One region of the Azospirillum sp. TSH58 genome, then DNA from elsewhere that is predicted to be linked to it. Evidence: riboswitches for the same ligand, from Rfam matches in the RefSeq annotation. Region 1 holds a riboswitch; each other region holds the start of a gene.
The links. A riboswitch is a leader RNA that binds a small molecule or an ion and turns the genes downstream of it on or off. The one in region 1 is predicted to bind thiamine pyrophosphate.
Positions count from the first base shown of each region.

Region 1 (7,415 bases):
TGCCCGCCCCCGCCTGGGTGTAGGCCGCCTCCATCCCCACCGACGCGCCGGAGCCGTTGGACAGCAGGGTCGCCAGGGTCAAGCGCAGGCTGTCGATCAGGGACATCTTGCCGCCGTAGAGCGCGTTCGCCTCGACCGGATCGACGATGTCGTTGGACCGCCAGCGCCGCACCAGCTTCACCATCACGCCGAGCAGCAGGCCGCCGATGGCCGGAACCAGCAGGGTCCGCCAGGGGTCGGCCAGGGCGGCCTCGCCCAGATCCTGCCCGTGGGCCACCGAGAAGACGAAGGACTGCGTCCAGACCACGGCCTCGTGCAGCATGGCCACGGCCAGCCCGACCCCGGCGCCGATCGCCCCGGCGAGCATCAGGACGCCCAGCACGCTGTCGCGCAGGCTCCGCCGTGTCAGCACCCTGAGGAACCGCCGGCCGGGGTTGCGTGCTCTTGTCAGGGCGCCGGCCGCGTCCCCCGCGGCGCCCCGGATTCCCGTCATGTCGTCCGGCATGCCGGTCAATGTGTGCCCTGCCTCCGCGCCGTCAACCGCGGAGCGCGGACCTACCCCCTTAGGGCTTGCCCGTCTGCGCCGGCGCCGGAGAGGCGGGCGCCTGGGCGGACGGCTGGGCGGCAGACGGCTGGGCGGCAGACGGCTGGGCGGCAGACGGCTGGGCGGAGGGCGGGTTGACGGCGAGGCGCCGCAGCACCTCCGCCAGATTGTCGCGCACCTTGTCGGCCAGCCCGATGTCGGCCTCCTGCGCCTCGTGGAACAGGATCGTGAACAGGCGGCCCGGCGACAGGAAGAAGGTCAGCGAGACGTGCATCTTGCCCTCCTTCAGCGCGCAATCCACCGATCCGGTGCGCAGCATCAGGCCGGGCAGGTCCTCGACGGCGCTCAGCGACGCGGTCGGCGTGCCGCCCTCGCAACGCTTCTTCATCGCGTCGACGTAGCCGGCGGACAGATCCTCCAGCTTGGAGCCCTCCTCGACCATCCGCTCGCGGATGCCGCCGACGATCGGGCCGATGCGCCAGGCCATGTCGGCGGGCCGCTCGCCCTTCGGCACATTCTCCAGCGACACGCGCTTGACGTCGCGCACGCCGGCCGCCTTCAGCAGGTCGGCCAGCCCTTCCGGCAGCTCGTCGGGGCGGGTCGCGACCTTCTTGGTGCGGGTGTCGATGGGCGGAACGGCGCCGGCCTTGTCCACGCAGGTCTTCAGGTCGGTGAGCACCTTCTTGGTGCCCTTCAGCGCGAAGGCCATGCGGTCGGCGTCGGAGGCGAAGACCACCTCCTTGCCGTTCATCAGGGCGGTGTAGAGTTCCTCGTCCTTGCCGTTGGGGATGACCAGCATGTCCGGCTTGGGCGCCAGCGCGCGGCGCTCGCGCGTCAGCTTGCCGTCCACCACGACCTTGACCTTCCACTGCTCGCCGCCCGGCAGCTCGGCACCCGGGATGCCCATGCCGAGGTTGACCTCGCCCTTGACGTTGCGCGCGATCATCAGGACATGGCCGGTGTCGAAGCGGCCCTCGATGGCGCAATAGGCGAACTTGCCGTCGCGGTCGCGCGACGGGCCGCCCTCCCATCCGTCCTCAAGCTCGGCCGGGCCGGTCTTCTCGGTCGGATCGGCGGCGGCCGGAGCCGACGGCGCCGACGGAGCGACGGTGCGGGGCGCCGGCGCCGGTCCGGAGGATGGGGCGGGGTAATACATGGTCGGCGGGTTGACGGGGACCAGCTCCGCCACCTGCGCCCCATCGGCATGGGCGGCGGCGGCGCCCAGCAGAAGAAGGGAGGAGAGTGCAGCAGCGACGGCTTTGTCCAACATGGCAGAGGTAATCCTTACGGGCAGGGCGACGCCGGAAGCTAGCCCCGCCATTTGGGATCGGCAAGCGCAAGACGAGAAAGTCACGACAAAGATCCCGGCCTGTTGCCGCAATGCCGAATTGCGTCCGGCGCCACCCTGCGACCGCGGATCAGCCCCCCAGAAAGGCGTCGCGCAGCGCGTCGGCGGGAAGGCTTTCCACCGGCCCGTCATGCACCGCCCGGCCAAGATGCAGCAGGACGACGCGCCCGGCGGCGGACAGGGCGCGGGCGGCGCTCTGCTCGGCGACCAGCACCGTGGTTCCCGCGGCGGCGATGGCGCGGACGGCGGCGAAGACCTCCCCGGCCAGCTTGGGCGACAGGCCGAGCGACGGCTCGTCGAGCAGCAGGACGCGCGGGCGGCCCATCAGCGCGCGGCCCACCGCCAGCATCTGCTGCTGTCCGCCGGACAGCCGCCACGCCCGCTCCCCGGCCTTCCCCTCCAGCGCCGGGAACAGGGCGAAGACGCGCTCCAGGTCACTGGCGCGCTCGGTGCGGCCAAGCCAGCTCGCCACCTCCAGATTGTCGCGCACGCTCATGCCGGGGAAGACGCGCCGGCCTTCCGGCACATAGCCCAGGCCGCGGCGCACCCGCCGTTCCGGGGCCAGGGCGCCGATCTCCTCCCCGGCCAGCCAGACCCGCCCGCCGGTCGCCGGGACGAGGCCGAGGATGGCCTTCAGCAGCGTCGACTTGCCCGCCCCGTTGGCGCCGAGCAGGGCCACCGCTTCCCCCGCCGCCACGGACAGCGACAGGCGGTCCACCGCCACCGCCCCGCCATAGCCGGCGGTCAGCCCCTCGACCCGCAGCAGGGGCTCTCCCATCACGCCCCCTCCCCCAGATAGGCGGCGACCACGGCGGGGTCGGTGCGCACGCCCTCCGGCGGGCCGGCGTAGAGCGGACGCCCCTGGTCCAGGCACAGCACATGGCCGGCGAGCGGCAGCAGGAAGCCCATGTCGTGCTCCACCACCAGCAGCGCGGTGCCGGTGGCGGCGATGGCGCGCAGGTGACCGGCCAGTTCCGCCTTCTCCCCGTCGGTCAGCCCCGCCGCCGGTTCGTCGAGCAGCAGGACGGCCGGCTGGCGGGCCAGCGCGCGGGCCAGCTCCACCCGGCGGCGCAGCGCCGCCGGCAGGCCGGCGCAGGGCCTTGCAGCCAAGTCCGCCGCGCCCAGCCGCTCCAGCGCCCACAGGGCGTGGGCCTCGGCCTGGGCGATCGAGCCGTCGCGCTCCAGCCGCGCTGCGGCCACGGCGGCCAGGACGCTGGCGCCCTCCGGCAGGCTGACCGCCTGGAAGGTGCGGGCGATCCCGGCGCGGGCGATGCGGTCGGGCCTTTTCCCCGCCAGATCCGTCCCGCCCATCAGCACGCGCCCGCCGTCCGGCGCCTCAACGCCGGAGATCAGGTTGACCAACGTCGTCTTGCCGGAGCCGTTGGGGCCGATCAGCCCGGTGATGGTCCCGGCCTCCAGCGTCAGCGACACGCCGTCCACCGCCCGCACCCCGCCGAAGCCCTTGGTCAGCCCCTCCACCCGCAGCAGAGGACCCGTCGGGATGGCCGTTTCCGGCGGCGCTGCGGGCGTCGGCAAGGGGACTGGACGGGCCGGGAACAGCCGGTCGAGCAGCCCGGTCAGCCCATGCGGCGCCAACACGATGGTGGCGAGCAGAGCCACGCCGTAGACGATCAGATAGCTGCGCTCCAGGAAGCGGAACCACTCCGGCAGGTGGAGCAGCAGCACCGCCCCCAGGATCGCCCCGGCCACCCGCCCCCGCCCGCCGACCACGGCGATGGTCAGCACGGAGACCATGATCGGGAATTCCAGCACCTCCGGCGAGACGACGCGCTGGGTGTGCACGGCCAGCGCCCCGGCCGCCCCGGCATAGACGGCGCTCAGCGCGAAGGCGGCCAGCCGCAGCCCGCCGACGTCCAGACCCAGCGTGCCGGCGGCCAGCGGGTCGTCGCGCACCAGCGTCAGCGCCCGCCCCCAGCGCCCGCGTGCCAGCCTCCAGGCCAGCAGCCCGCCCAGCGCCACGAAGCCCCAGACCACCGCCGCCAGCGGCAGGCCGCGCGGCACCGCCCAGCCGAACAGGACGATTCCCGGCACCCCCGGCAGGCCGTTGGCGCCGCCGGTCAGACCGGGGCTGTTGACCGCCAGCAGATGGACGACCTGCGCGATGCCCAGCGTCGCCAGGGCGAAATAGTGTGACTCCAGCCTCAGCACCGGCAGCCCGACCAGCAGGGCCAGCAGCAGCGGCACCAGCAGCGACACCGGGAAGGTCGCCGCGAAGCCGAACCCCCACTGGCTGCCCAGGATGCCGGTGGCGTAGGCCCCGATCCCGAAGAAGGCGCCATGGGCCAGCGACAGCGCACCCCCCAGCCCGAACACGATCTGGAAGCCGATGGCGGCCAGCGCGTACACCCCCGCCACGGTCAGCACGCGCAGCCCGTACGGCGACGCGTACAGCAGAGCGTACGCCACCAGAACCGCAACCCCGATCCCCTCCCCCGCCCAGCGGGGGAGGGTCAGGGTGGGGGCCAGCGCCCGCCACTTGCGCACGCCCCTAAGCACGGCGCCGCGCCGCCTCGCCAAACAGCCCCTGCGGGCGGGCGACCAGGATGACCAGCAGCGTCGCATAGAGCAGCCCCAGCGCCACCGGATAGGACAGCACCGACGACACCCCCACCTCGAACAGAGCGATCAGCAGCGCGCCGGCCACTGCTCCGGGAACCGAGCCCCAGCCGCCGATGGTCACGGCGATGTAGGCCTTGAGGATCAGGTCGCCGCCCGCCGTGGGCGTGACGAAGTAGCGGTTGGCGAGCAGCAGCCCCGCCGCCCCGGCGAAGGCGGTGCCCAGCGCGAAGGTGACCAGGATCATCGCCGTCACCGGCACGCCGCAGGCCCGCGCCATCTCCGGGTCCTGGGCCGTGGCGCGCAGGCGGCGGCCAAGCTGGGTCCGCCCGAACAGCCACTGCTGCCCGGCGATCAGCAGCGCCGCCACGGCGATGATGGCCAGCGACTGCTCCGCCACCACCAGCCCGCCGATGTCGAGCGTCCCCCCGCTCAGCAGCGGCGGTGCCGCCCGCGGCTCCGGCCCGAACAGGACGGAAGCGCCGTTCTGCAGGATGATTCCCGCCGCGATGGTGCTGATGAAGACCGCCACCGGCGGGCGGCGGCGCAGCGGCAGATAGGCCGCCGCCGCCAGCAGAAGCCCCAGCCCGGCCATCAGCACCAGCACCACCGGCAGCAGGAGCAGCCCGGGCAGCGGCAGATAAGCCGGCAGATGCGGTGCCAGCGCCACGGCGAGCAGCCCGCCGGCCATCACGAGGTCGCCCTGCGCGAAATTCACCGCCGCGGTGGCGTTCAGCACCAGCACGAAGCCGAGCGCGACCAGCGCATAGGCCGCGCCCAGAGCCAGGCCGTTGACGAGGAGCTGCAGGGTGATCAAGACCCCCTCACCTCACCACGCCGGTCACGTTGTCGTACCGCTTGGCGATCGCCGGCACGCGCGAGGCGCCGTCGTAGCAGACGATCACGGCGGAATGCGCCATGTTGCCCTTGCCGTCCGACCGGTAGGTCATGGCGAGCCCCTGGTGGGTCCCGGCGGACAGCGCCTTGCGCACCGCCTCCGCGTTCCCCGCGCCGTCCTGCACCGCCGCCAGCACCATGCGGATGCCGTCATACTGGCCGAGCGCGAAGGCATCCGGCTCCGCGTTGAAGGCGGCGCGGTAGGCGGCGGTGAAGGCCTCCACCTCCGGGCTGCCGCCGGAGATCGGCGAGGCCGCCGTCTCGGCGCAGACGCCCTTCAGTTCGGCCGGTTCCAGAAGCGCCGCGGTGCTCGGCTGGTGCATGGCGGAGCCGGCGACGATCGGCACGGCCACCCCGTTGGCCGCCGCCTGCCGGATGAACAGGGCGGTCGGGCCGGAATGCAGGTGCAGCACCAGCACATCGGGCTTGGCCGCCAGCGCCTTGGTCAGGACGGGCAGCAGATCCTTGGCGGCGGGGTCCACCCCCTCCTCGAACACCGGCTCGACGCCGAGCTTTTTGAAGGCCTGCTCCAGATGGGCCTTGCCGCTCTGCCCGTAGGCGGTCGTCTGGTAGATCACCGCCGGACGCTTCTTGCCAAGCTCCTCCGCCACATAGCGGGCATGGGCCTCCTTGGTCACGGCGTCGCCGGGGAAGAAGCGGAAGACCCACGGGTTGCCCTGCTCGGTGATGCTCGCCGTGCCCGACACGGTGACCAGCGGAATGCCGTAGTCCTGGGCCAGCGGCAGCATCGCCAGCATCTGCGTGCCCAGCATGCTGGCCGCCACCGCCGTGACCTTGCCGCCCGCCGCGCGCTCCAGCGCCGTGACCGCGGCCTCCGGCGAGGTGCCGGTGTCGATGACCTCCGACCGCACCGCCACACCCGCGGGCGCGTCCTTCAGCGCCAGGACGGCGCCGTTGCGCTGGCTCGTGCCCTCCAGCGACAGGAAGCCGGTCAGCGGCACCAGCACCGGAATCGAGGCCTCGCCGGCCCGCGCCGCGCCCGGCGGGAGCGACGCCGCGAAGACCGCCGAAATAGCCGTTGCCGAGAGGATGGAAAGGAAGCGCCGCATCAATGTGTCTCCTCCTGCCCGGCGGGGAACCGCGCGAGGACGAGGAGGCCAGGGGAATGGCGGCGGCACAGCCTCGAACGCTTGGCTCCCTTCGCTGGCATGACCCAGATCAGGTTCGATGGGTGTGGTCTCAGCCCGCCTTGCGGCAGGCACCCCAGCCGTTCGTGTGCACAGTGTGAGCCCGGCGCCCGGCTGTCAAGCGGCGGCCCGGCGCCTTTTCACAATTTTGCAACGCAGCAGACACGAGAGAGTCGCGCTTCCCGTGGTTCCTTCCGCCGCTCCCGGCCCGCGCCGGACCGTCGCCCCACCAGGAAAGTCGTCACGAAGGATGCGGCCCACTCCGTCGCACAGCACTGTCACCCTGCACCCCTTCGCCACGCCGCAGGGCGGATGCGGGCTGCGCGCCGTCCTGTCGGGGCGGATCGACCACGCCGCCCTGCCCGGCCTGACGCCCCTGCTCCGCCGCGTCGCGGACGCGCGGGCCGTGACCCTGCGCGTCGATCTGGGGCGGGTGGAGTTCCTCGATTCCTGCGGCATCGGCATTCTGCTGGCGCTCCGCAACGCCGTGCTCGACCGCGGCGGCGCCATCGCCTTCGACAATCACCCGCCGCGGATCCGGCGCGTGCTGGAGCGCAGCCGGATCGTCGTCCTGACGGACGCTCCGCGCGTCATGGATGGTTGCCCGGCGCTTCCCGCCGCCGCCTGACCCGTCGTCAGCCGCCGCGGCGCCGCGTTTCCCGATAGAGGATGTAGAGCCCGCTGGCGATGATGATCCCCGCGCCCGCCAGCACGGTGGGGGTCGGCACGTCGCCGAAGACCAGGAAGCCGAGCAGGGTCGCCCAGATCATCCCCGTGTATTCGAAGGGCGCCACCACCGCGGCGCGGCCGAGGCGGAAGGCCTGGGTCATCAGCACCTGCGCCGCCCCGCCCAGCGTGCCGACCAGAAGCATCAGCCCGAGGTCGAACCCGCCCGGCTGCA
Region 1 covers NZ_CP022364.1:611,022-618,436, forward strand. The annotation lists gene TSH58p_RS06465 (chloride channel protein) at 1-412, opposite strand, end outside; gene TSH58p_RS06470 (hypothetical protein) at 564-1,814, opposite strand; gene TSH58p_RS06475 (ABC transporter ATP-binding protein) at 1,963-2,670, opposite strand; gene TSH58p_RS06480 (ATP-binding cassette domain-containing protein) at 2,670-4,409, opposite strand; gene TSH58p_RS06485 (branched-chain amino acid ABC transporter permease) at 4,402-5,286, opposite strand; gene TSH58p_RS06490 (ABC transporter substrate-binding protein) at 5,294-6,436, opposite strand; TPP riboswitch at 6,506-6,603, opposite strand; gene TSH58p_RS06495 (STAS domain-containing protein) at 6,765-7,142, shown strand; gene TSH58p_RS06500 (DMT family transporter) at 7,150-7,415, opposite strand, start outside.

Region 2 (7,415 bases), on a different replicon from region 1:
CTTCAGCGGAACTCCACATACTGGTCGAGCGCGACGCGGCGCATGGTCTGCACGATGTAGGGCTGCGCGTTGTGCACCGTCACCAGCCCCTTGGCGTCGCGGCAGCGGTTGGCGAGGACGAACAGCATGCCGATCGCCGCGGAGTCGAGAAAGGTCATGTAGCGCAGGTCCAGCCGCACCTCGGGCCGCGCGCCGATGTCCCAGTCCGCCAGCAGGTCGTGGAACTTGCGGCTGTCGTCGTAGGTGAAACGCCCCGACAGCATGATCCCCTCCTGACCGTCGATGTCGGTGTAGGCGTACTCCATCGTCACATCCGCTGGCCGGTGGTGTCGGTTCTTCTCGGGCTGCGCGAGGTCAAAAGCCCCGCGCGCATTATGGGTGCACGAATTGTGAAGCCCACGCAAGCAATTGCGCGCAGGGCCGGACGCCCCGGAATGGCCCGCCGGGCTGGACAAAACGGCGGCACACCTATATTCGGTGGTCGCCCCGGCGGGAACCCGCGAGGGCTCCCCACCAACCCGCAAACGCCGGTGCGCCATGGTCGGCCGATCGCAGGACCATGCCGTCACGCCGCATTGCCATCGTGAAGGGAGGGTGCCGCCATGCACACCGACCGCCAGGAACCGGATCGTATCCAGGACGATGTGCCGCACCCGGCCGAACGCCCCGACCCGCCCCGCGAGGACGACGAGGAGGAGCGCGCCTATGGTGTGGAGCCGGAGTTCGTCGAGGAGGTCGTCGAACGGCTGCACGCCGGACGGCGCGACGAGCTGCGCGCCGAACTGGACAAGCTGCACCCCGCCGACGTCGCGGACCTGATCGAGCAGCTCGGCCACGACGACCGCGAGGCGCTGGTCGGCGTCCTGCGCCCCGACTTCGACGGCGAGGTGCTGAGCTACCTCAACCACGATCTCCGCGAGGAGATCGTCGAGCTGTTCGAGCCGAAGGAGCTGGCCGCCGCCGTCGCGGAACTGGACACCGACGACGCCGTCGACGTCATCGAGGACCTGGACGAGGACACCCGGCGCGAGGTTCTGGAGAATCTGCCGGCCGCCGACCGCGCGCTGGTCCAGGAGAACCTGACCTACGACGAATACACCGCCGGTCGCCTGATGCAGCGCGATCTGGTGGCGGTGCCGCAGTTCTGGACGGTCGGCAAGACCATCGACTATGTCCGCGCCGCCACCGACGAGCTGCCGGAGGATTTCTACGACATCTTCGTCGTCGATCCCATGCACCGGGTGGTCGGGGCGGTGCCGCTGTCGCGCCTGCTGCGCCAGAAGCGGTCGGTCCGCATCGCCGATCTGGTGACGGAGGAGGTGGACACCATCCCCGCCACCATGGACCAGGAGGAGGTGGCGAACCTGTTCCGCCAGTACGCTCTGGTTTCCGCGCCCGTGGTGGACGCCGGCGGTCGGCTGATCGGCGTCATCACCGTCGACGACGTGGTCCACATCATCGACGAGGAGGCCGAGGACGACATCGGCAAGCTCGGCGGCGTCGGCGACACCTCGATCTACCGCTCGGTTCTGGAAACCTCGCGCTCGCGCATTTCCTGGCTTGGGCTGAACCTGTTCACCGCCTTCGCGGCGGCGGGCGTCATCTCGCTGTTCGAGGCGACCATCGAGCAGATCGTGGCGCTGGCCGTGCTGATGCCGATCACCGCCTCGATGGGCGGCAACGCCGGGACCCAGACGCTGACCGTGGCGGTGCGCGCCCTGGCGACGCGCGAGCTGTCGTCGTCCAATGCCCCCCGCGTGGTCGGCAAGGAGGTGCTGGTCGGGCTTCTCAACGGCGCCGTCTTCGCCACGCTGGTGGGGGCCATCGCCGCGACGTGGTTCGAGCCGATGATCGGGCTGGTGATCGGCTGCGCCATGGTCATCAACCTGTTCGTCGCCGGGCTGTGCGGGGTGCTGATCCCCATCGGTCTGGACCGGATGGGCGTCGACCCGGCGGTGGCGAGTTCGGTCTTTCTGACCACGATGACCGACGTCATCGGGTTCCTGTCCTTCCTGGGGCTGGCGTCGCTTTTGTTGCTGTGACCAACGAAAAGGGGCTTGCCAAAGGCGGCTCTCTTCCGGATGATCCGGGCATTGGCTGGGGTGCCGTGCGGGATGCGCTCGCGCGGCTGAGATCACACCCATCGAACCTGTCTGGATAATGCCAGCGAAGGGAGCCGCCGCATGGTATCCGCGCCCTTATTTCATTCTGAGTCCGCCCATTCCGGGTCCGCAAAACCCACCGTCGCCGTGGTCGGCGCGGGGGTGATCGGCCTGTCCATCGCCTGGAGGCTGGCCGCCGCCGGCTGCCGGGTCGAGGTCTTCGACCGTGGCGCTGCCGGCCGGGGCGCCAGCCACGCCGCGGGCGGCATGCTCGCCGCCTGCGTGGAGACCGAACCCGGCGAAGAGAGCCTTCTGCCGCTGACCCGCGCCTCCCAGGATTTGTGGCCCGCCTTCGCGGCGGAGCTGGAGGCCGCCTCCGGCCTGGCGGTGGACCTGCGCGACGAAGGCACGATGGTCATCGCGCTGAACGCCGACGACGCGGCCAAGGTACGCTTCCTGCACGAGTTCCAGAGCAAGCTCGGCCTGCCGGTGGAATGGCTGAGCGGGGCGGAGGTGCGGCGGCGCGAGCCCTACCTCCAGCCGGGCGTGGCCGGCGCGCTGTTCTGCGCCGGCGACCATCAGGTGGACAACCGCAAGGTCGCCGCCGCCCTGCACGCCGCCGCCCTGCGGGCCGGCGCCGTGGTGCACGAGTACGCCGAGGTCAGCCGCATCGAGATCCGCGGCGGCCGTGCCGTCGGCGTCCAGGTCGGTGACCGGCTTTTCGAGGCCGACCGGGTGATTCTGGCCGCCGGGGCGTGGTCGGGCTGGATCGACGGGCTGTCCCCGGCGGTGCGCCCGCCGGTGCGCCCTGTGAAGGGGCAGATGCTCTGCCTGCGCATGGACGCCCGGCTGCCGCTGCTGCGCCACGTGGTGTGGACCCCCGGCACCTACCTGATCCCGCGGCTGGACGGGCGGCTGCTGGTCGGCGCCACGACGGAGGAGCGGGGCTTCGACGACCGGCTGACCGCCGGGGGCCAGTTCGCCCTGCTGGAAGGGGCGTGGCGCGCCCTGCCGGGCATCGCCGAGCTGCCCATTGAGGAAGCCTGGGCCGGTTTCCGCCCGGGCACCCGCGACGACGCCCCGATCCTCGGCCTCTCGGAGGTGGAGGGGCTGGTCTACGCCACCGGGCACCACCGCAACGGCATCCTGCTGACCCCGGTGACCGCGGATTCGGTGGCGCGGCTGGTCCTGACCGGGGAGACCGATCCGGTGATCCGTCCCTTCGCGCTCGACCGCTTCGCCCAGCCCAAGGGGGCCGCGGCATGAGCGTCCGCATCCGCGTCAATGGGCGGGAGGAGGATCTCGCCGCCCCCACCGTCGCCGCCCTGCTGGCCGAACGCGGCATCGCCGCGGGCACGCGCGGGGTCGCCGTCGCTCTGAACGGCGCCGTCCTGCCGTCCCGCCGCTGGGACGAGACGCCGCTGTCCGCGGGCGACGCCCTGGAGATCATCCGCCCCGTCCAAGGTGGTTGAGCGCAGGGCGGTTGAGCTTCCCACCCGCCGAAGCGCGGGTCCGACATCCAAGGAAACATCCATGAACGACACGCTCACCATAGCGGGCCGTGAGTTCCGCTCGCGCCTGTTTCTCGGCACCGCCGGCTACCCGAACCAGCAGGTCATGCTCGACGCGCTGGAGGCCAGCGGCAGCGAACTGGTCACGCTGGCCATCCGGCGGATCAGCCTGGACGGCTATTCGGAAAGCCTCGTCGACGTCATCGGCGACCGCGCCGGGCTGCTGCCCAACACCGCCGGCTGCCTGACCGCCAAGGAGGCGGTGCTGACCGCGCAGCTCGCCCGCGAGGCGCTGGGCGTGGATTGGATCAAGCTGGAGGTCATCGGCGACCGCGAACTGCTCTATCCCGACGTCGAGGAACTGCTGCGCGCGACCGAGGAGCTGGTGGCCGACGGCTTCACCGTTCTGCCCTACTGCAACGACGATCCGGTGACCTGCCGCAAGCTGGCCGACCTGGGTGCTGCGGCGGTGATGCCGCTGGGCGCCTTCATCGGTTCGGGGCTGGGCATCCGCAACCCGCACGCCATCGAGACGATCTGCGCGCGCAGCCCGGTGCCGGTGGTTCTGGACGCCGGGATCGGCACGGCGTCGGACGCCGCCCTGGCGATGGAGCTGGGCTGCGCCGCCGTCCTGCTGAACACCGCCGTGTCGAAGGCGCGCGATCCGGTGCGCATGGCGGCGGCGATGCGCGACGCGGTGGCGGCGGGGCGGTCGGCCCGTCTGGCCGGGCGCATGCCGAAACGCGCCTTCGCGGAGGCGTCGAGCCCGCAGCTCGGCTTGATCGGAACGTAAGGCTGGCGCAGGGTAGGGGCCGCCCGAAAACGATCAGAGAGACCCGAGACGTGGCCAAGACCTTCGAACCGCGCGATCCCGACTGGGAGGCGCGCTGCCGCGCCGGCTTCGAACGCCAGCCGATCTGCAAGACGCTGGGGATCGAGCTGACGCGGCTGGAGCCCGGCTTCTGCGAGATGCGCCTGCCGTTCCGCGCCGACCTGACGCAGCAGCACGGCTTCTTCCACGCGGGCATGGTCAGCACGCTGGCCGACAACGCCGGGGGCTACGCCGGCTACACGCTGATGCCGGCGGGCAGCGAGGTTCTGGCGGTGGAGTTCAAGGTCAACCTGATGTCGCCGGCCAAGGGCGAGGTGATGATCGCCCGCGCCCGCGTGTTGAAACCGGGCCGCACCCTGACCGTCACCAGCGTCGAGATTTCGATGCTCGACGGCGGGGTGGAGAAGGACTGTGCCATCATGCAGCAGACCCTGTTCTGCCAGGCCCCCGCCTGACCCGCTCCAACTTTTTCCGTCCGATCCAGGAGGTTCGCATGCCGCTGTCGCGTCTTCTCGGTGCCGCGTTGATCGCGGGCATCGCCACCATTGCGTTTGCCCAGCCGGCCCTTGCCCAGAAGAAGGAGCCGCCGGCCTGCGGCGCCGTGTCCTTCCGCGCCATCGCCCCCGGCGCGCCGGACGGCGAAACCGACGCCGGCCTCTACAAGTCCCGATTCGGCAAGATCGAGGTGAAGGCCGAGGTGAAGGGCGGGCAGGCTACCAACTACTACATGGTGCTGAACGGCAAGCGCGTCGACGCGTCGGCCAACCCGCCCAAGGCCGCCGATTCCTGCCTGAAATCCAAGAGCGTCAAGCTGCCCTACCAGAAGCAGGCGGCGGGCGCCTGCACCGGCAACCGCTTCCGCGTGGTGATCGACCGATCCGGCAAGCAGCCGGTGGCCCTGTTCTTCGGCCTGCACGGCGACGATTGGGCCTATTGCAGCGGCACGACGCTGGAAAAGGGCGCCTGACGAGGGTTGTAGGAAAGCGACCGGGAGACCGCGCATGACCGGCACCATCGCCCATCTGTCCGCCGCGGGGCTGTTCCTGCTGCTGACGCATTTCGGCATTTCCAGCACGCCGCTGCGCGCGGCGCTGGTCGGACGGTTGGGCGAGAAGCCCTATCTCGGCCTCTATTCGCTGCTCTCGGCGCTGGCCTTCTGGTGGCTGGTGGCGGCCTACAACGCGGCGCCCCATGTGCCGGTGTGGCCGCCCGCCGGCGGGCTGGCCTGGGTGCCGGTCCTGATGGTGCCGGTCGCCCTGTTCCTGCTCGTCGCCGGGCTATCCACCCCGAACCCGACCTCGGTCGGGCAGGAGAAGCTGCTCTCCGGAGACCGGGAGCCGGTCCGCGGCATCCTGCGGGTGACGCGCAACCCGTTCCTGTGGGGCGTCGGGTTGTGGGCGGTCGCCCATATGGTGCCCAACGGCGATCTCGCCTCGCTGATCCTGTTCGGCACGCTCGCCCTGCTGGCGCTGGGCGGCAGCGTCCTGATCGACGCGAAGCTGGCGCGGCGGCTGGGGGCGGAGTGGGACCGCTACGCCGCGCGCACCTCCAACCTGCCTTTCGCGGCGATCCTGGCCGGGCGCCAAAGCCTCGTCTGGAAGGAGATCGGCTGGTGGCGCCCGGCGGTGGCTCTGCTGGTCTATGGCGGGCTGCTGCACCTGCACCGGATGCTGTTCGGCGTGTCGCCGCTGCCCTGGTGACGGTCCGTCAACCCGCCGCTGTTTCGCCCGCCTCCGTTCAGAAGGTCATGCCGCGCACCTGATCGCGCAGCGTGTTGCGGGCGGTGTCGGCCTCCTTGCGGGCGGTGCCCAGTTCGCGGGACAGGCCGTCCAGGCGGGTTTCCTGCTCGCCCATCTTGGCGATGGTCCGCTTGAACAGGTCGCTGTCGCGCGGCAGCGTGGCGAGGTTCTGGCGCAGCCGCTCCTGCTCCTTGCCGATCTCCGCCTGTTCGCGCTCCAGCTCGGCGACGCGGCGCTCCTTGTCGGCGACGGCGCCGCGCAAGGTCGCGACCTTGCCCAAGGCCTCGCGCGCCGCGGGCGGCAGCTCCGTGGAGGAGGCGTAGGCCCGCACCTGCTCCGGCGACATCTCCGAGATGCCGAAGCGTTCGATCCGCGGCCGCTCCAGCGCGACCGACAGGGTCACCGTCTGGCCGGCGGGCACCGCCACCGGCAGGCGGTAGGCGTCGGCGGTCAGGTCCGGGGCGGCCCCATCCGAAGGCTGCACCAGCTCCCAGCCGGAACGCCGCGGATGCTCGACGATGACGGTGCGGTCCTCGCCCGCCGCGCCGGCGATCCGGTAGGTGGTGGTCTGGCGGTCGGTCACGGTCAGCTGCAGCACCCCGTCGGCCAGGGTGGCGCGGGAGAGGGTGCGGCTGGGCTGCTCGGAGCGGTCCACCGTCACCGCCTGATCCACCGCGAAGCTGAGGATTCGGCTCTCGCCCGCCGGCAGGGTGGCCAGCCGCGCGTCGCCCACATAGGCGGCGGCCCCGCCCAGCCGTTCATAGAGCGTCAGCACGCCCGGCGGCAGGCCGGTCTCGCCCGAGTCGCCGTTGCTGAGGCGCAGCGCGGCCAGCGGGTGGCGCGGCTGGGTGTTGGGCTGGTAGAGCGACAGCCGCTCCGCCGGGATGGCGCGGGCGGTGATCGGCATCATCATCGTGCCGCCGTTGGCCAGCGTCACCGGCTGCGGGTAGCGGAACAGCACCTGTGCCGTCGCCTCCGTGCTCTCGGCGGGGGTGGTCTCCGCCGCGCGCTGGGGCATCGCCCCGGCGAAGGGCGCGCTCATGGCCGGCGCCGGGGCGGGCGGGGGCGGGGCGGCCATGGCGGTCGGGGCGCCGGACTCGGCGGCGGCGCGCGAGCGGACGGCCGAATCCTGCGCCTTCGCCATCACGTCGGCGGCCACCGCGCCCTCGTCGGGAGGCGGCAGGACGCGGCCCAGAACCTCCACCGGCACCTCCGGCCGGTTCACGAAATA
Region 2 covers NZ_CP022366.1:44,646-52,060, reverse strand. The annotation lists gene TSH58p_RS18885 (STAS domain-containing protein) at 3-305, opposite strand; gene mgtE (magnesium transporter) at 603-2,042, shown strand; TPP riboswitch at 2,089-2,192, shown strand; gene thiO (glycine oxidase ThiO) at 2,184-3,368, shown strand; gene thiS (sulfur carrier protein ThiS) at 3,365-3,574, shown strand; gene TSH58p_RS18865 (thiazole synthase) at 3,636-4,406, shown strand; gene TSH58p_RS18860 (PaaI family thioesterase) at 4,457-4,900, shown strand; gene TSH58p_RS18855 (hypothetical protein) at 4,939-5,412, shown strand; gene TSH58p_RS18850 (NnrU family protein) at 5,447-6,145, shown strand; gene TSH58p_RS18845 (hypothetical protein) at 6,183-7,415, opposite strand, start outside.
Region 2: linked by a shared signal. The riboswitch ahead of thiO (glycine oxidase ThiO) and the one ahead of TSH58p_RS06490 (ABC transporter substrate-binding protein) in region 1 are both predicted to bind thiamine pyrophosphate.

Region 3 (7,415 bases), on a different replicon from region 1:
AGCATGAGATCAAGGGGGAGATCGCGTTGGAATAGGGGGGCGCCAACACAGGTTCCCCCACCCAACCCTCCCCCCGCTGGGCGGGGGAGGGCTCACAAAACCTCCCTCCCCCGCCCAGCGGGGGAGGGCCGGGGTGGGGGCAACGGCGCCCGCACTCACCCCATCACCAACCCGCCATCCACATACAGCACCTGCCCCGTCATGAAGCGGCTCCAGCCGGACGCCAGGAACAGCACCGGGCCGGTCACGTCCTCCGGCGTGGCGATGCGGCGCAGCGGGGTCTGGGCGACGATGGCGTCCTTCACGTCCTCCTTCGTCGCCCGGCTGGCGTCGGTGGGGTAGACCAGCCCCGGCGCCACGCAGTTGACGCGGATGCCCAGCGGCCCCAGCTCCGCCGCCAGATTGCGGCTGAATCCGACCAGCGCCGCCTTGGCCGTGGTGTAGTCGTGATAGGGCACGGTGGGACGGGCCACGAGGTCGGTCGCCATGTTCACGATGCTGCCGCCGGGCCGCCGCCGCATCACCGGAAGCACCGCCCGGCAGACGTTGTAGGTGCCGAGCAGCGCCCCATCCACCTGCCCTCGGTAATCCGCCCACTCGGTGTCCCAGAACAGCTTGCGCTTCTCCGGGTCGAAGGCGTAGGGGCGGAAGGCGTTGTTGACCACCACGTCGATCTTGCCGAACTCCTCCGCCGTGCGCTCCACCATGCGGTTCACCGCCTCGGCGTCGGTCACGTCGGCCTGGACCGCCCAGGCGTCGCCGCCGGCTTCCCGGCAGGCCGCCGCCACCGCCTCGGCGGCCTCGGCGTTTTGCAGGTAGTTGACGGCGACGGCCGCCCCCTCCGCCGCGAAGGCCCTGGCGATGGCGGCGCCGATGCCGCGGCTGGCGCCGGTGACGAGGACGGTCTTGTCGCGGAAATCCATGGTGGGCCAAGCCTTCCTTACTCGGGGATCAGGTCGGACCGGACCAGCTTGGACATGTCGAGGTCGGTCCCGATCAGGCCGAGTTGCTTGAAGGTGTCGGCCCCCTTCTGCATCAGGTCCGGATCGAAGTGGCCGAGTCCCTTGGCCTTGGTCGTCTCCGACACGCTGGAGGCGTTGCGCAGCTTGATGATGGCGAGGTTGGTGGCCTCGTCGCGGCCGTTGATGGCGCGGGTCACGGCGAGGCGGGCGGCCTCCTCCGGCTCGGCGATCATCCAGGCGGCGCTGTCGCGGTAGGCGGCGAGGAAGCGCTTCAGCACGTCCTTCTTCGTCCGGTAGGTCTCCTCCGTCACCACGAAGATGTCGGAGGGCAGGTTCAGCGTGTCCTTGACCTCGATGACGTTGATGTCCTTCAGCCCCTTCTGCATCCCGACATGGAGGCCGGTGTCGGTCGCCGCGGTGGCGTCCACCTGCCCCTGGATGACGGGGGCGAAGTTCAGCAGCCCGGTCACCTCCATGGTCACGTCGCTCTCGCTCAGCCCGACCTGATGCAGCAGCACCTGGAGGTTCTGGCGGGTGCCGCTGGACAGGCTGTAGACGCCGATGCGCTTGCCCTTGAGGTCCTCGGGCCTGGTGATGTTGCGCTCCTTCGGCGACACCACGTTGAAGACGTTCTGCGGGTAGATGTTGTAGATGGCGATCAGCTTCTCGCCCTTGTCGAGGGCGAGGTAGAAGGAGGCCGGGTCGGTGAAGGCCACGTCGGCCTGACCGGTCAGCATGTTCTGGATGGCCGAGCCGCCGCCGGTCCCCGGCACATAGCCGAGATCGATGCCCTTGGCCTTGAAGAAGCCCTTGTCCGGCTCGGCCAGCAGGTTGGTGATCTCGCTGATCGGCTGGCTCCAGCCCGCCACGGTCACCTTGTCGAGCGCCAGCGCGGGGGAAGACAGGAGCAGGGCGGAAACGGCGACGGCACCCAGGGTGCGCAGGAACCCGAACATCGTGTGATTATCCTTTCCACGGACGGCGCAGCAGCCACCGCTCAAGCCCGGCGGCGGCCTGATAAACGATCATGCCCAGCACCGTGATGACGATGAATAGGGCGAACATCATGGTCGAATCCATCATCCCCTGCGCCGCGATGATCGAGGCGCCCAGCCCCTGCCGGCCCCCGATGAACTCGCCGACGACGGCGCCGACCAGCGCCAGCACCACGGCGACGCGCAGGCCCGCCAGGATCACCGGCAGGCCGGAGGGGATCTTCAGGCGCAGCAGGGTTTGCAGGCGCGTCGCCCGCAGCATCCGGAACAGCTCCCGCTTGTTGGGATCGACCTGTTGAAGGCCGGTCATGGTGTTTTCCAGCAGCGGGAAGAAGCAGATCAGCGCCGTGATGACCACGGTGGAGGTCATGCCGAAGCCGAACCAGACGATGAACAGCGGCCCCAGCGCCAGCTTCGGCACCACCTGGCTGGCGAGGATGTAGGGGTAGAACAGGCGGCGCAGCACCGGCACCTCGGCCAGCAGCACCCCGGCGAGGAAGCCCACGGTGCAGCCGGCGGCGAGGCCCATCGCCATCTCCGCTGTGGTCACCCAGAGGTGCGGCAGCAGATAGCCGCCGGCCAGCCCGTCCCACAGCGTGCGCAGCACCGCCGAGGGCAGCGGCACGACCAGGGCCGACACCCCCGCCGCCCGGCAATAGACCTCCCACCCCGCCAGAAACAGGATAAGCAGCAGGGCGGAGGCGAGGCGGACCCTCACGACGCGCGCTCCAGCGCCACGCCGGGTTCCGCGCCGTCCATGGCGCGGCGAAGCTCCAGGCACAGGGCGTTGAAGCGCGGGCTGTAGCGGACGTCGCGCCCGCGCGGGCGGGCCAGCGGCACCGGCAGGGCGTGGCGCAACCGCCCGCCCTCCATCACCGCCACCCGGTCGGCCAGATAGACCGCCTCCGCGATGTCGTGGGTGACGAACAGCACGGTGGTGCGGTGCCGGGCGCAGAGCTTCAAGAGGTCGTTCTGCAGCTCCTCCCGCGTGATGGCGTCGAGCGCGGCGAAGGGCTCGTCGAGCAGGAGCAGCGGCGGCTCGGTGACCAGCGCGCGGGCCAGCGCGACGCGGCTCTGCTGCCCGCCCGACAACTGGCTGGGGTAGCGCCCCTCGAGTCCGGTCAGGCCGACGAGGTCCAGCAGCTCCTCCGCCTTGCGGCGGTCCGCCGGCTGCGGGCGGCGCGTCAGCGAGACGGGCAGCAGCAGGTTGTCGAGCACCGTCCGCCAGTCCAGCAGCGTCGGCGCCTGGAAGACGAAGCCGACCTGGGCGCCCGGCCCCCGCACCGGCTCCCCCTGGATGCGGACGGTTCCGGTCGAGGGGGCCAGCAGCCCGGCGACCAGCTTCAGCAGGGTCGTCTTGCCGCAGCCGCTGCGCCCGACCAGCGCATGGAACTCGCCCTCCCCGATGGTCCAGTCGATCCGGTCCAGGATGGTGCCGCCGCTCGGGACGCCGTAGCCGGCCTGTTCGATGCTGACGAAGCTCATGGCCGGCGCCTCAATCCGTGTAGGGGGCGAAAGCGTCCGCCGCCCGTTCCGCCGAGCCTTCGATCTCGGTCATGGTGACGAGGTCCAGAAGGTTGAACCGCCCGTCATGGTGCCAGCCCGCCTCCGGTGCGGTCATGCGCCCCAGCGCGCAGAGGCGCGTCACCCCGACCGCCCCCAGCGCCCCGGCCAGCGCGAACAGCTCCTCCGGCGGCGCGGCGATGCCCACGGTCTGAAGGAAGGCGCGGTAGGGCGCAAGCCCCGGCACCGCGTCGGCCAGCCGGTCCACCGCCACAACCGTCACCGTGCGGTTCAGCCCGCAAGGCGACAGCCCGTCCGCCGCGTCGGTGTAGGCGACCGCCCAGCTTCCCGCCGGATCGCCCAGCAGGGCGCGGCCGGGGTCGGCGAAGCCCTTCGTCTCCTCCGCGTTGCGCCAGGACGCGACGCTGCCCGCCTCGCCCATCGACAGGGCGCGGCGCGGGAACTTGCTGCCGATGGCGTCCAGCTCATGCGCCAGAAAGCCGGCGAATTCGCGCGGCGACACCCGACCGCCGCGCTCCACGAAGAAGGTCTGCGGCGAGTAGCAGCCCTGCTGGTCGTAGCGCGCCACGTCGTAGGCCGCCTGCCGGGCCACCGCCCCCGCCTTCCCGGCGTCCAGCGCGGAGCGGGCGACCATGCCGAAGCTGATCTTGTGACCGTAGGGCAGGAAGCGCGTGGTGACCGGCACCCGCGCCCGGATGGCCTCAAGCGCATCGTTGCCGCCATAGGCGACCACCGTGTCGGCGCGGCCCAGCCACGCCCGCTCCGCCGCCTCGTCGCCGCCCTTCCACCAGACGATGGCGATGCAGTCGGCCAGGTCCGGGTCGATCTCCGCCAGGATTTGCGCGAACCAGCCGGCGAACAGCGGCTCGGCGCTCGGCAGCTTGCCGACCGTTCCGGCCTTGACCAGCAGGCCGGAAATCAGGCTCCACAGCGGCAGGCCCGGCACGTTGCCCGCCCAGACATGCAGCAGAAGCTCCGGCCCGAAGGCGCGGGCGAAGCCGCCCTTGGGCATCGGCTGGAAATCGTCGAGCACCGCCGGATTGGCGAAGTCCTCCGCGACGAACTTCCGAAGCTCCGGCCCGCGGAAGGTCTTCAGATAGCCGGTCAGCCCCAGCCGGACCATCTCCGCGTCGTAGCCGGTGACCAGCGGCAGCAGCCGTTCCGCCTTTTGCCGCCACGGGTCGTCGCGGTCGAGCAGCCGGGCGACGGCGCGGTCGATGGCGGCGGCGATCTCGGCGACGGTGCGGCTTTTCAGACAGGCCCGCGCGTTGGTGCGCACCCGCGTTGCCAATTCGGCGACCTGTGCCTCTCTCAGCACCGGCACCGCGACGTCGAGCGTCTCGGCGCCGCGCCGGAAGGTCAGCGTCCGCCAGTCCACCGCGTCGGCGGACAACCCCGGCAGATGCCCGGCGCGCTCCATCAAGCCTACGGTCATGGGGCCCGCGCCGCTCTGAGGAAGTCCTCGACCGCCATGGAGCAGCCCTTGGCGTCCGCCCCGTCCGCCCGGCCCAGAAGCTGGAAGCCGCCGTCCACCTCAACCCCGGCGTCCTCGGTCAGGATGGCCGACGCGCAGTTGAAATGGGCCAGATCGTGATGGACCAGCACGCCGACGCTGCCGCGCGGCACCTCCTGCCCGGTCAGCGGGTTGATGACCCGGCTGCGGATCCAGTGCGGGCCGGACTTCACCGACGGGCAGGTCTCGTTGCCGTCGTCGTAGAACTGGGTGCTCAGCTCCGTCATGCCGTACATGTTGATGCACAGCCGGCGCGGCACGCCGAAAGTGGCGGACAGGCGGCCGTAGAACTCCTCCGCCGCCATCTCCCGCGACTGGCCCTTGAAGCCGCCGGTGTCGAGGATGCGGCTGCCCGCCGGCAGGGCGAAGCGCCGCCCCCGCTCGGCCAGCGCGTCCATCAGATGCACGACGCTGAAGCTCGCCCCCAGCAGGGCATAGGGTTCGCCGGTCGCCTCGGCGCGCGACAGCGCCTCGATCGCCCCGTCCACGTCCAGCCCGGCGTCGGAGACGAAATACCGGCTCTCCGCCGTCCCGAATTCGCTCCTGGCCAGCGCCAGATAATGGGCGAGCGAGGAGTTGGGCATCGCCTGTTCGGTCGGGAACAGGATGCCCATGCGCAGCCGTTCGACGTCCCCCATGAAACGGCGGCGGAAATTGACGGTCATGGAGCGGTCGTAGACCGCCAGCGTCGGGTGGTGGCTCTTGCCCCGCACGCCCTTGGTGGTGCCGCTGGTCATGAAGACGTGCGGGCATTCCTCCGGCGGCCGTCCGCTCAGCGTCAGGTCCTTGAAGGCGCTGATCGGCACGGCGGGCACGTCGCGCCAGCTCTTCACCGTGCGCAGGGTGCGCGCCCGCTGGGTGGCGAAGCGGCGGTAGGGGACGTTGGTCTCGAACTGGTGGGCGAAGACGGCCAGCGCCATGCGGTTGAACGCCTCCTCGTCCGCCTCTCCGGCGGCGATGAAGGCCAGCAGGTCTTCGACAAGTCGGGCTTCGGTCACGTCCGCACACACCTTTTGCAGCGCCAACAAACTGTTGCCGGAGCAAGCGGTGTCTGGATGGAATGGGGGTACGCCGTGCCGCCCTTCAGTCCCGTCCCTACGCCGGTATGACCCGGATCAGGTTCGATGGGTCACCGCGTTGTCCGGATGAAAGCGCCGGACCGGCGGAGTCTCAGCCTCCTAGCGAGGCCCCCCAGGGAACACTTCGCAAGCTAAGGGACCGGCCCCCGCCCGTCAAGGATGACCGGCGCGCCGCCCGTGGCACCCCCACAACCGCCGTGATAGGATCCGCGCCCGCGGGCGGCCGACGCCGGCGGCAGAACGGGGAACGGCATGGTGAGGATCGAGGACTGCACGCTGGTGTTCGCCGACACGGCGAACAACGCCCTGGTCGAACTGGCCATACGGGACAGCCTGTCCGCCTGCCGCTTCTCCAGGGTCCTGCTGCTCTCCGACCGCGACCCGAAGATTCCGGGCGTCGATTTCCACCGCATCGCCCCGATCCACAGCATCGACGACTATTCGGACACCATCAACGTCCGCCTGCGCCGGCTGGTGACGACCGGTCATGTCCTGATCGCGCAGTGGGACGGCTTCGTCGCCGACCCGCGGGCCTGGACGGAGGAGTTCCGCGCCTTCGACTACATCGGCGCCCGCTGGGGCTGGTACGACGACGGCATGACGGTGGGAAACGGCGGCTTCTCCCTGCGCTCCGCCGCCCTGCTCGACCGGCTGCGCGACCTGCCCTTCGAAGCCGGCATCCCCGAGGACCACGTCATCTGCCGGACCGAGCGCCCGGCGCTGGAGAAGGCCGGCATCCGCTTCGCCCCGGAGGCCGTGGCCGACCGCTTCGCCTTCGAACGGACACCGGTGACGGGACCGGCCTTCGGCTTCCACGGCCTGTTCAACTTCGGCAAGGTGCTGGGGGACCGCGCGCTGGAGGAACGGATCGAGGTGATGGACGGTCCGCTTCTCGACAAGCGCGAATACACCGACCTGATGACCGGCCTCGCGCTGTCCGGACGCAAGGCCCCCTTCGCCTCCATGGTCCGCAAGCTGGTGGCGCGGCGGGACGAGACGTTCCTGCGGTCCCAGATCACCGAATGGACCGGCGGCGCGGCGCGGGACTATGTGCTGGCTCTGGCCGATGCCGTGCAGACGACGGCGGCGCCGGGGTCGCGCTGGCCGGCGGTGGCCGCGCCGCAGCGCCGCCAGCCGAAGATCTACGACTGCTTCACCTTCCACAACGAACTCGACCTTCTGGAGCTTCGCTTCCGCGAGCTGTACGACACGGTGGACCAGTTCGTGATCGTCGAGGCCAAGCAGACCTTCGCCGGCGCGCCGAAGCCGCTGCATTTCATGGAGGAACGCAACCGCTTCCTGCCCTTCCTCGACAAGGTGAAGCTGGTCGTCGCCCCCGATT
Region 3 covers NZ_CP022367.1:977,210-984,624, reverse strand. The annotation lists gene TSH58p_RS25945 (DUF6494 family protein) at 1-35, shown strand, start outside; gene TSH58p_RS25940 (3-oxoacyl-ACP reductase) at 156-923, opposite strand; gene TSH58p_RS25935 (ABC transporter substrate-binding protein) at 941-1,918, opposite strand; gene TSH58p_RS25930 (ABC transporter permease) at 1,926-2,675, opposite strand; gene TSH58p_RS25925 (ABC transporter ATP-binding protein) at 2,672-3,442, opposite strand; gene TSH58p_RS25920 (acyl-CoA reductase) at 3,453-4,916, opposite strand; gene TSH58p_RS25915 (long-chain fatty acid--CoA ligase) at 4,913-5,992, opposite strand; TPP riboswitch at 6,069-6,198, opposite strand; gene TSH58p_RS25910 (DUF5672 family protein) at 6,326-7,415, shown strand, end outside.
Region 3: linked by a shared signal. The riboswitch ahead of TSH58p_RS25915 (long-chain fatty acid--CoA ligase) and the one ahead of TSH58p_RS06490 (ABC transporter substrate-binding protein) in region 1 are both predicted to bind thiamine pyrophosphate.

Region 4 (7,415 bases), 260 kb from region 1:
TGCCGAACCAGCCGATCATGGCGGCGCCGATGGCGCTGGTGATGTGGTCGTAGCCCGGGGCGATGTCGGTGGTCAGCGGCCCGAGCGTGTAGAAGGGCGCCTCGCCGCACAGCGCCAGCTGCTTGTCGACGTTGGCCTTGATCTTGTGCATGGGCACATGGCCCGGCCCCTCGATCATCACCTGCACGTCGTGCTTCCAGGCGATCTTGGTCAGTTCGCCCAACGTCTCCAGCTCGGCGAACTGGGCGGCGTCGTTGGCGTCGGCGATGGAGCCGGGGCGCAGCCCGTCACCCAGCGAGAAGGCGACGTCGTATGCCTTCATGATCTCGCAGATCTCCTCGAACCGCTCGTAGAGGAAGCTCTCGCGGTGGTGGGACAGGCACCATTTCGCCATGATCGAGCCGCCGCGCGACACGATGCCGGTGGTGCGCTTGGCGGTCAGCGGGATGTGCGCCAGACGGATGCCGGCGTGGATGGTGAAATAATCCACCCCCTGCTCCGCCTGCTCGATCAGCGTGTCGCGGAAGATCTCCCAGGTCAGGTCCTCGGCCTTGCCGCCGACCTTCTCCAGGGCCTGGTAGATCGGCACGGTGCCGATGGGGACCGGGCTGTTGCGCAGGATCCATTCGCGGGTGGTGTGGATGTTGCGGCCGGTGGACAGGTCCATCACGGTGTCCGCGCCCCAGCGGATCGACCAGACCATCTTGTCCACCTCCTCCCCCACCGAGGAGGCGACGGCGGAGTTGCCGATGTTCGCGTTGATCTTGGTGAGAAAGTTGCGGCCGATGATCATCGGCTCCGATTCGGGGTGGTTGATGTTGGACGGGATGATCGCCCGCCCGCGCGCCACCTCGTCGCGGACGAACTCCGGGGTCACATGGTCGGGGATGGAGGCGCCGAAGTCGTCGCCGTCCCGCGCCGCCGCCTCGGCCAGCCGCTGGCGGCCCAGATTCTCGCGGACGGCGATGTACTCCATCTCCGGCGTGACGATGCCGGCGCGGGCGTAGGCCATCTGCGTGACCGCCCGGCCCGGCTTGCCGCGCAGCGGACGGCGCCCGGCGCGGTCGAAGACGGGCACGGCGCGCGTCTCGCCGGCGCGCAGCCCGTCGTCCTCCGGACGGACCTCGCGGCCCTCATAGGCCTCCACGTCGCCGCGCGCCTCGATCCAGGAGCGGCGCAGCTCCGCCAGGCCGCGGCGGATGTCGGTCTGCACGGCGGGGTCGCTGTAGGGGCCGGAGGTGTCGTAGACGCGCACCGGCGGCTCGCCGCCGCCGACATGGATGTCGCGCATGGCCACGCGCAGGTCGGGGAAGCGCTCCCCCGCCACATGGACCTTGCTGGACGACGGCAGCGGGCCGGTCGTCACCGAGAAATGGTCGGAGGGCGCGGGCTTTTGGGAAGCGGGGGGAAGTGAGTCGGGCATCTGCTGTGGATCTCCATCGCACATAGGATCGTTGGAGACCCGGGTGTGACGGAGCGGCAGAACGGACGACCGGAGCGGTCCCCATGGAGGGGTGCGCGATGGGATGCGCGTGACCGTGGCCCGTTTGTTCCTGTCCCTACGCCGGTACGACCCGGATCAGGTTCAAAGGGTTCGGCGCCTTACGGCATCATCTCAGCCCCGTGTTATGGGGCTCCCCTTGGAACGTCGCCATGCTGAACGATCCGCCCCACCCACGTCAACGCTATTCACGGCGAATTCCACCCCACGGATGCAATTGGCGCGACTCTGGTATCCATTATCTGGTATACAAAATCCTATTGCGCAGCCTGAGCCGGGCCGCTATGCTGCATCACAACAAGAAACAAAGCCCCCTCCCGAGTGCCCGGAGCCCGTCCCATGCTCGAATCCCAGATGATCGCCTTCGTCGCCCTGGCCGGCCTGATGGGCCACGGCCTCACCCTGCTGATGCGGGAGGACGACGAGTGGAACGCCGATCCGCAGGACGGGCAGCCGGACGGCCTCTGGTCGTCGGACCGCTTCAACCAGTCCGGCGAAGGCCACAACCGTCCCTTCTTCCTGGAATGAAAGAAGGCCGCCGCGCGGGGTGCGCGCGGCGGCCATAGTCCGAGATGAAGTCTTCCGAGATAAAGCGCCCGAGATACGAAACCTGAGACGACTTTGCGGGCCGATCAGTGGCCGGGCTGCACCGCCAGCCCCCCCGCACCCTGCTGGGCGGCGAGTTCTGCGTTGCGGGCATGGTGCTTGCGCAGCATGGGCCGCAGGACCGCGATGGCGCAGAAGGCTGCGATGAGGTCCATGGTGGCGCAGATGTAGAGCACGGTCGCCCAGGTGCCGGTGGCTTCCATCAGCAGGTTGCCCAGCGGGACCAGCAGGGCCGCGACGCCCTTGGCGCAGTAGAGCACGCCGTAGATCTTCGCCGCATGCTTGGTGCCGAAGGTGTCCGCCGAGGTCGCGCTGAACAGGCTGTACACTTCGCCCCAGGCCAGGAACACCAGACCCGACAGGATCAGGAACATGATCGGGTCGTGGCCGAAGCGGCTGAGCATCAGGATGCCGAGGCCTTCGAAGGTGAAGGCGATGAACATCGTCGCTTCACGGCCGATGTGGTCGGAGACGAAGCCGAACAGCGGACGGGAGATGCCGTTCATCACGCGGTCGAGCATCAGCGCGAAGGGCAGAGCCGCCATGGTGATGCCGAACAGGCTGATCGGGGCTTCCTTCACGCCCAGATCGTGGGCGATCACGCCGAGCTGGGCCACCGCCATCAGACCGCCGGACACGGTGCAGATGAACATGACCATCATGACCCAGAAGACCGGCGTCTGCAGCGCTTCCTTCAGCGTGTAGTCGCGGCGGGACTGCAGGACCTTGGTCGAGGCCTTCACCTGATCCTTCTGCGGGGCGCGCAGGAAGAAGGCGGCGATGATGATGATCGTGCCCTGCAGCAGGCCGAACCAGAAGAAGGTCGCCTGATAGCCCGAGGAGTGAATCATGTTGGCGATCGGCAGGATCGTCACGGCCGAGCCGGCGCCGTAGCCGCCCGCGGTCAGGCCGACGGCGAGGCCGCGCTTGTCCGGGAACCACTTCAGGGCACTGTTGACGCAGGTGGCGTAGACGCAGCCGACGCCGATGCCGCCGATGGCCGAACCGACATAGAGCATGCCGAGCGAGCCGGCGTAGCTGTCGATGATCCAGGAGAGGCCGGTCATCACGCCGCCGAAGGCGACGATGGCGCGGGGGCCGTAACGGTCGATGAAGTAGCCTTCGATGGGGGTCAGCCAGGTCTGGACGACGACGAAGACGGTGAAGGCGGTCTGGATCGAGGCGCGGGTCCAGCCATGGGTGGCCTGGATTTCCGGCACGAACAGCGTCCATGCATACTGGATGTTGGCCGCGGCCACCATGCAGACGATGCCGACGACGATCTGCATCCAGCGCGCGCCGTCGGAGATGGGCGCCTGCGAGCCGCCGGAACTGTTAAAAGCTGGCCTCTGGGATTCTGTCGATCCAACCATCATTCCCTCCCGTGGGATTGCGACGCTTTGATACCGGGCATGAGGGTCCCCTTGGGCGGCCGAGACGGCGCTTGAACGAGCGTCCGCATCGCCGCGTCATGGGCGGCCTTGTTCCGTGCCGATGTGAGTCATGGTTCAATGATGAGCTGGAGAGCCGGTCACGCCGTCCCTGCGTTCTTGGCGCTCCAGATACGGCATATGGTATGCCAGAGATATTATTGTTGGCAACACGAACTTTTGACGTGTCGCGCTTTTCATCCAAAAAATTTTCGGGCCTTCGAAAACCCGACGACCGGCAGGGTCCGATGCCCTTCCCTTCCGCCCAAACGCCGTTCTGTCCGGTGCCTTACGTGAGATAAGGAAAAAAATGGCCGTGCTGTTTCCAGCACGGCCAGTGATTTCGAGAGGCTCGCATAAATGCAGAGCAACAACCCGCCCGATACAAAGGGTGAAGCACCCTGTGCAAGACCAAGATGACTGGTCTGACCACTCGACGCAATGCCTCTTCGGCGGCTTTCCACATTGCGGAAACGGCCACTCGCCCCGCCAAATACACAAAAAAGAAAGCCGCGCCGTTGCCGGCGCGGCCAGTCACTTCGGGGGAACACCACAGCGACGAAAACGGATCAGCCCTTGAAGACCTTGAGCATGGTGGAACCCAGGCTCGCGGGGCTGTCGGCGACGGCGATGCCGACGGACTTCATGAACTCGATCTTGAAGTCCGCGGTGTCGTTGCCGCCGGAGATCACCGCGCCGGCATGGCCCATGCGGCGGCCCGGAGGCGCGGTGCGCCCGGCGATGAAGCCGACGACCGGCTTCCTGGTCCCGGAGTCGCGGATGAACTCCGCGCCCTTGACCTCGGCGTCGCCGCCGATCTCACCGATCATGATGATGCCCTCGGTCTCCGGGTCCTTCAGGAACAGCTCCAGGCTGTCCACGAAGTTGGTCCCGTTGACCGGGTCGCCGCCGATGCCGATGCAGGTCGTCTGGCCGAGCCCCGTCGCGGTGGTCTGCGCCACCGCCTCGTAGGTCAGCGTGCCCGAGCGCGAGACGATGCCGATCTTGCCGCGCTTGTGGATGTGGCCGGGCATGATGCCGATCTTGCACTCGTCGGGCGTGATGATGCCCGGGCAGTTCGGCCCGATCAGCCGGGTCTTGGAGTTGCCCAGCGCCCGCTTGACGCGCACCATGTCGAGCACCGGGATGCCCTCGGTGATGCACACCACCAGCGGGATCTCGGCGTCGATCGCCTCCAGGATGGCGTCCGCCGCGAAGGGCGGCGGCACGTAGATCACCGACGCGTTGGCGCCGGTCTTCTCGACCGCGTCGGCCACCGTGTCGAAGACCGGCAGGTCGAGGTGCCTGGTGCCGCCCTTGCCCGGGGTGACGCCGCCGACCATCTTGGTGCCGTAGGCGATCGCCTGCTCGGAATGGAAGGTGCCCTGGGCTCCGGTGAAGCCCTGGCAGATCACCTTCGTGTTCTTATCGACGAGAACAGCCATCTTACGCGGCCTCCTTCACGGCCTTGACCACCTTTTCGGCGGCGTCGGCGAGGTTGTCGGCCGACAGGATCGGCAAACCGGACTCGGCAAGGATCTTCTTGCCCAGCTCGACGTTCGTGCCTTCCAGACGGACGACCAGCGGAACGTGCAGATGCACCTCGCGGGCGGCCGCGACCACGCCTTCGGCGATGACGTCGCAGCGCATGATGCCGCCGAAGATGTTGACCAGGATTCCGCGGACATTGGGATCGGAGAGGATCAGCTTGAAGGCCGCGGTGACGCGCTCCTTCGTGGCGCCGCCGCCGACATCGAGGAAGTTGGCCGGCTCGCCGCCGTACAGCTTGATGATGTCCATGGTGCCCATCGCCAGACCGGCGCCGTTGACCATGCAGCCGATGTTGCCGTCCAGCTTGACGTAGTTCAGGTCGTGCTTGGCGGCCTCGACTTCCGCCGGGTCCTCTTCGGCGACGTCGCGCAGTTCGGCCACGGTCTTGTGGCGGAACAGGGCGTTGTCGTCGAAGGCCATCTTGGCGTCGAGCGCCAGGATCTCTCCGGCGCCGGTGACGATCAGCGGGTTGATCTCGACGATCGCGCAGTCCAACTCGGTGAAGGCGCGGTACATGGCGGTCAGGAACTTCGCCGCCGCCCCGACCTGCTTGCCTTCGAGGCCGAGCGCGAAGGCGACCTTGCGGGTGTGGTAGCCCTGGATGCCGGTGGCCGGGTCGACGGCGACCTTGACGATCTTCTCCGGCGTGTTGTGGGCGACCTCCTCGATCTCCATGCCGCCTTCGGTGGACGCCATGATGGTGACGCGGCCGGTGGCGCGGTCGACGAGCATGCCGAGATACAGCTCGCGCTTGATGTCGGCGCCTTCCTCGACGTAGAGGCGCTTGACCTCGCGGCCGTCCGGACCGGTCTGCTTGGTGACCAGCACATGGCCCAGCATCTCGCCGGCGTTCTTGCCGACCTCCTCGACGGACTTGACGACGCGGACGCCGCCCTTGCCCTCGGGGTTGTCCTTGAAGCGGCCGGCGCCGCGGCCGCCCGCGTGGATCTGCGACTTCACGACCCACACCGGGCCGCCCAACTCGCGGGCGACGGTCTCGGCCTCCTCGGGAGAGAACGCGACGCCGCCGCGGGGCACCGCGACGCCGTACGTCTTCAGCAGGCCCTTGGCCTGATACTCATGGATGTTCATGGCTGTCTTCGGGTGTTTAAAATGGAAGGGTGCGGGGCGCAGGCCGGCATCGGCGCTGGCGCGTCCCGCGCCGGCACCCTGCGTCCTGTGCTGAATCTTTGGAAAAATACGCGGATGAGCCGGTGGCTCGGCGGAGGCCCGCCATCACGCCCCCGCTCTTCGGGACGGCGTGCGCCGGCGGCCCGGCCTCTCATGGAACGGGCGTCCCGACGGGACGCCCCTGCCACGGCTGTCTTTACTCGGCGGCCATGCGGGGAACGACCAGCCCCAGCGCGCCGCTGTCGCGGACCTCGGAGATGCGCCGCTCGTCGAAGCCGAGCACCTCCCGCAGGATCTCGTCGGTGTGCTCGCCCAGCAGCGGGGAGCGGGTGACCTCGGTCGGGCTGTCCGACAGCTTGATCGGGTTGCCGACCGTCAGGTACTTGCCGCGCGTCGGGTGATCGACTTCGACGATGGTGCCGGTCTCGCGCAGCGACTGGTCCTCCGCCAGCTCCTTCATCGACAGGATGGGGCCGCAGGGGATGTCGTACTTGTTGAGGATCTCCATGACCTCGAACTTCGTCTTGGTCATGGTCCAATCTTCGACGGTCGCGAAGATGTCCTTCAGGCGCGGCAGGCGCGCGGCGGGCGTCGCGTAGTCCGGATCGGTGACCCACTCCGGCTTGCCGATGACGTCGCAGATCTTCGCCCAGACCGGCGCCTGGGTGATGAAGTAGATGTAGGCGTTGGGGTCGGTCTCCCAGCCCTTGCACTTCAGGATCCAGCCCGGCTGGCCGCCGCCCGAGGCGTTGCCGGCGCGCGGCACGGTGTCGCCGAACTCGCCGTTCGGGTACTGCGGGTATTCCTTCAGCGGGCCGCGCTCCAGCCGCTGCTGGTCGCGCAGCTTGACGCGGCAGAGGTTCAGCACGGCGTCCTGCATGGCCGCCAGCACCTTCTGGCCGCGCCCGGTCTGGGTGCGCTGGTAGAGCGCCGTCACGATGCCCAGCGCCAGGTGCAGGCCGGTGCCGCTGTCGCCGATCTGGGCGCCGGTGACCATCGGCGGGCCGTCGTCGAAGCCGGTCGTGGAGGCCGAGCCGCCCGCGCACTGCGCGACGTTCTCATAGACCTTGCAGTCCTCGTAGGGACCGGGGCCGAAGCCCTTGACCGAGGCGACGATGATGCGGGGGTTCAGCTCCTGGATGCGCTCCCAGGTCAGGCCCATGCGGTCGAGCACGCCGGGGGCGAAATTCTCGACC
Region 4 covers NZ_CP022364.1:353,552-360,966, forward strand. The annotation lists gene thiC (phosphomethylpyrimidine synthase ThiC) at 1-1,423, opposite strand, end outside; TPP riboswitch at 1,539-1,651, opposite strand; gene TSH58p_RS05225 (hypothetical protein) at 1,841-2,029, shown strand; gene oxlT (oxalate/formate MFS antiporter) at 2,134-3,483, opposite strand; gene sucD (succinate--CoA ligase subunit alpha) at 4,107-4,982, opposite strand; gene sucC (ADP-forming succinate--CoA ligase subunit beta) at 4,984-6,180, opposite strand; gene frc (formyl-CoA transferase) at 6,416-7,415, opposite strand, start outside.
Region 4: linked by a shared signal. The riboswitch ahead of thiC (phosphomethylpyrimidine synthase ThiC) and the one ahead of TSH58p_RS06490 (ABC transporter substrate-binding protein) in region 1 are both predicted to bind thiamine pyrophosphate.